DNA from 2 places in the Metapseudomonas furukawaii genome. Region 1 is predicted to be linked to the other one. Evidence: predicted binding sites of a transcription regulator. Region 1 holds the regulator's gene; the other holds the start of a gene.
What was found. The regulator FliA, encoded in region 1, starts transcription of late flagellar genes. The targets are predictions, from matches to a motif close to CTAAAGTTTNNNNNNNNNNNGCCGNTAA.
Positions count from the first base shown of each region.

Region 1 (2,199 bases):
GTAGCCCAGCCGGTCGGTCGCGTCGGCGATCTGCGACACTTCCTGGGCATGGGGCAGGCGCGGGTCGATCTGGAAGTTGACGATGGCGTTATGCAGCTCGCGGGTGAGCTTGCCGACCTCCAGGTACAGGCCGCGATCCCGGACCTGGTTGAGTTCTTGGATAAGTTGCACGGCGTCGGTGAAATTGCCTTTCTCCAGGCTGTCCACCAATTCCCGCGCACGGTCTTTCAGGGTCGACTCGAAGTCTCCCAGCAGGGGTTCTTTCTGGTCCATGGTGCCCTCGCGGCCGGCATCAGCCGTTGACCCGCTCGAAGATCTTCTCGATTTTTTCCTTCAGGACCTGGGCGGTGAAGGGCTTGACCACATAGCCGTTCACGCCGGCCTGGGCCGCTTCGATGATCTGGTCGCGCTTGGCTTCCGCGGTCACCATCAGGACTGGCAGGTGCTTCAGGCGTTCATCCGCCCGCACGGCGCGCAGCAGGTCGATGCCGGTCATGCCGGGCATGTTCCAGTCGGTGACGAGAAAGTCGAAGTTGCCGCTGTGGAGCATCGGCAGCGCCGTGGTGCCGTCGTCCGCTTCGGCGGTATTGGTGAAACCCAAATCGCGCAAGAGGTTCTTGATGATGCGTCTCATCGTCGAGAAATCGTCAACGATGAGGATTTTCATGTTCTTGTCCAAGTCGACCTCCGTACAGTCCTCAAACGCCCCTCTTGCCGGGCGCCGTTCAAATCTGGAAGCGGTGTGCCGTTCAGCGCGCGCGCCACTCGCCGAGACGCGCACGCAGGCGTGCGGCGCACTGGCTGTGCAATTGGCTGACCCGCGACTCGCTGACCCCCAGCACTTCCCCGATTTCCTTCAAATTCAGTTCTTCGTCGTAATACAGCGCCAGCACCAGGCGCTCACGCTCCGGCAGGTTCGCGATGGCATCGGCCAGCGCGGCCTGGAAGCGTTCTTCTTCCAGATCATGGGAGGGTGAGAATTGGGTGAAACCGGCGTCCTCGCGCACGCCGCCATGCTCGCCGTCCTGCAACAGGTCGTCGAAGCTGAACAGGCGGCTGCCCAAGGTGTCGCTCAGGATGCCGTAGTAGTCTTCGAGACTCAATCCAAGTTCGGCAGCAACTTCCTGATCTTTAGCGTCACGCCCCGTTCTCGCCTCGATAACGCGGATCGCGTCACTCACCATACGGGTGTTGCGGTGCACCGAACGCGGTGCCCAGTCGCCCTTGCGGACCTCGTCGAGCATGGCGCCGCGAATGCGGATGCCCGCGTAGGTTTCGAAGCTGGCACCCTTGGTGCCGTCGTATTTCTTGGAGGCTTCGAGCAAGCCGATCATCCCGGACTGCATCAGGTCTTCCACCTGCACGCTGGCCGGCAGGCGCGCGAGCAGGTGATAGGCGATGCGCTTGACCAGGGGGGCGTAGCGCTCGATCAACTGATGTTGCGAATCCCTTGCCTGTGTCTTGCCGTACATACGCAGTCCAGTAGCGGGTGTCATACGGGCGTTTCCGCGGGCGACTGTCTGACCAGACGCTCGACGAAGAACTCCAGGTGGCCTCTCGGATTGGCCGGCAGCGGCCAGCTGTCGACCTTCTGCGCGATGGCCTTGAAGGCCAGCGAGCACTTCGAGCGCGGGAAGGCCTCATAGACCGCGCGCTGCTTCTGTACCGCCTTGCGCACCGACTCGTCGTAGGGGACGGCGCCCACGTACTGCAGGGCGACATCCAGGAAGCGGTCGGTCACCTTGGTCAGCTTGGAGAAGAGGTTGCGCCCTTCCTGGGGGCTGTGGGCCATGTTGGCCAGAACCCGGAAGCGGCTCATGCCGTAATCGCGGTTGAGCAACTTGATAAGCGCGTAGGCGTCGGTGATGGAGGTGGGCTCGTCGCAGACCACCACTATGACTTCCTGCGCCGCGCGGACGAAGCTGACCACCGAGTCGCCAATCCCTGCGGCGGTGTCGATCACCAGCACATCGAGGTTGTCGCTGATATCGCTGAACGCCTGGATCAGGCCGGCGTGCTGCATGGGCGAGAGCTGCACCATGCTCTGGGTGCCGGAAGCGGCCGGGACGATACGGATGCCCCCCGGCCCCTGCAACAGCACGTCGCGCAGGTCGCATTCGCCATTGATCACATCGGCCAGGGTGCGCTTGGCGGTGAGGCCGAGCAGCACGTCGACGTTGGCCAGACCCAGGTCGGCGT
Region 1 is NZ_AP014862.1:4,351,508-4,353,706, forward strand. It holds gene KF707C_RS20105 (protein phosphatase CheZ) at 1-273, opposite strand, end outside; gene KF707C_RS20110 (chemotaxis response regulator CheY) at 293-667, opposite strand; gene fliA (RNA polymerase sigma factor FliA) at 750-1,496, opposite strand; gene fleN (flagellar synthesis regulator FleN) at 1,493-2,199, opposite strand, start outside.

Region 2 (2,199 bases), 1.5 Mb from region 1:
GGCCGTGGCCACCTGATCGGTCTCCTGGCGCTGCCGCTCCATGGCCTGCTCGGAACGCTGGGCCTGGGCCGCCACTTCTCCCACCAGGCCAGTGAGCTGCTCGGTCATCTCGACGATCTGCCGCACCAGACCGTGGATCTTCTCGACGAAGCGGTTGAAGGAGCCGGCCAGTTCGCCCAGTTCGTCGCGGCTGTCCACCGTCAGCCGGCGGGTCAGATCGCCTTCGCCGGCGGCGATGTCATCGAGATTCGCCTTGATCCGCTGCAACGGGCGGACCAGGGCATTGGCCAGGCCCAGGCCCGCCAACCCGACCACCGCCAGCAACAGGGCGGCGATGACCACCACGCTGGTGACTATGGTGCTCACTCGTTCGTCGATCTCCGCCTCCACCTCGGCGACCTGGGCGGCGACGCCATCCAGGTTGACCGCGGTGCCCAGGGCCAGGTCCCACTTGGGCAGGTAGTAGCTGTAGGCCAACTTCGGCACCAGCACACTCTCGTTCCCCGGCAACGCCGAGCTGTACTCGACATAGTTGGACCCGTCCTTCGCCACCGCCACCAGGCGATCGTTCACCGCCACGCCGTTCGGGTCCTTGCGGCCGGCGAAGCTCTTGCCCACATCAACGGGGCTGTCCCCCCGGAACAGGCGGATCACCTGGGAGTCGTAGCCGAAGAAGTAACCGTCCTTGCCGTACTTGATCTTCGCCAGGATGGCGATGGCCTGGTCGCGGCTGGCCTGGTCCCCCTGCGCCGAGGCGTCGTACAGCGCCTGCACCGAGCCCAGGGCGATCTGCATGTAGTTGCGCAGCTCCTGGCGGCTCTCTTCCATCAGCCGCTCACGGGTGTTCTTCACTTCATCCGCAGCCAGGCTATGGATCACCTGGGTCACGGCACCGGACAACACCAGGGCGAACAGGATCACCGGCACCAGGGCCAGCAGCAGGACTTTGGTCTTCAGGGTCAATCGCATCGGGCGGTCCTCGGCAGGCAGGTCCGGAAATGGAACGGGGTCGCCGTTGTATCGGCAACCCCGTGACGTTCTAAAGTGACCGGTCGGTCGTATGGATCAAGCAGTTCCCCCCGGAGGGGAAAGGCTCAGAGCACCATCGCCGCCACCCAGCCAAAGGCCAGCAGCGGCAGGTTGTAGTGCAGAAAGGTGGGCACCACGGTGTCCCAGATATGATTGTGCTGGCCATCCACGTTCAGGCCCGAGGTGGGGCCCAGGGTGGAGTCGGAAGCCGGCGAACCGGCATCGCCCAGGGCACCGGCGGTACCGACGATGCTGACGATCGCCAGCGGGCTGAAGCCCAGTTGCACGCACAGCGGCACGAAGATCGCCGCGATGATCGGCACCGTCGAGAAGGACGAGCCGATGCCCATGGTCACCAGCAGCCCCACCAGCAGCATCAGCAATGCACCCACCGCCTTGCTGTTGCCGATCCAGGCCGCGGAAGCGTCCACCAGCGTCTGCACATGCCCGGTTTCCCGCAGCACCTCGGCGAAACCGGCTGCGGCGATCATGATGAAGCCGATCATCGCCATCATCTTCATGCCCTCGGTGAACAGGCTGTCCGCTTCCCGCCAACGAACCACGCCGGACAGCGAGAAGATCACGAACCCCAGCAGCGCGCCGATGATCATGGAGTCCAGCCAGAGCTGGACCACGAAGGCCACCAGGATGGCCACGCCCGCCACCACCAGGCTCATGGGGTTGTAGGAGACGCTCACCTGCTCCGCCTGGGCGATGCGATCCAGGTCATAGACCCGCTTGCGGCGGTAGCTGAAGAGCACCGCGACGAGCAACCCGGCCACCATGCCCAGCGCCGGTATCGACATGGCCTCGGTAACCTTCACACCGGTAACGTCGACGCCACTTTTCACCACATTCGCCAGCAGGATCTCGTTCAGGAAGATGTTGCCGAAGCCCACCGGCAGGAACATGTAGGGCGTGATGAGGCCGAAGGTGATCACGCAGGCGACCAGTCGGCGATCGATGGCCAGCCGCGTCATCACATAGAGCAGCGGCGGCACCAGCAGCGGAATGAAGGCGATGTGGATGGGCAGGACGTTCTGCGACGCGATCGCCACGCACAGCAGCAGGGCCAGCAGCAACCATTTCAGTGCACTCCCGCCACTCGCGTCCTGCCGTCCCACCAGGGTCAGCGCCTTGTCCGCCAGCGCATGGGCCAGGCCGGAACGG
Region 2 is NZ_AP014862.1:2,861,150-2,863,348, reverse strand. It holds gene KF707C_RS13325 (methyl-accepting chemotaxis protein) at 1-969, opposite strand, end outside; gene KF707C_RS13320 (Na+/H+ antiporter family protein) at 1,095-2,199, opposite strand, start outside.
Region 2: the regulator FliA is predicted to act here: its motif matches at 1,018-1,045, upstream of KF707C_RS13325 (methyl-accepting chemotaxis protein).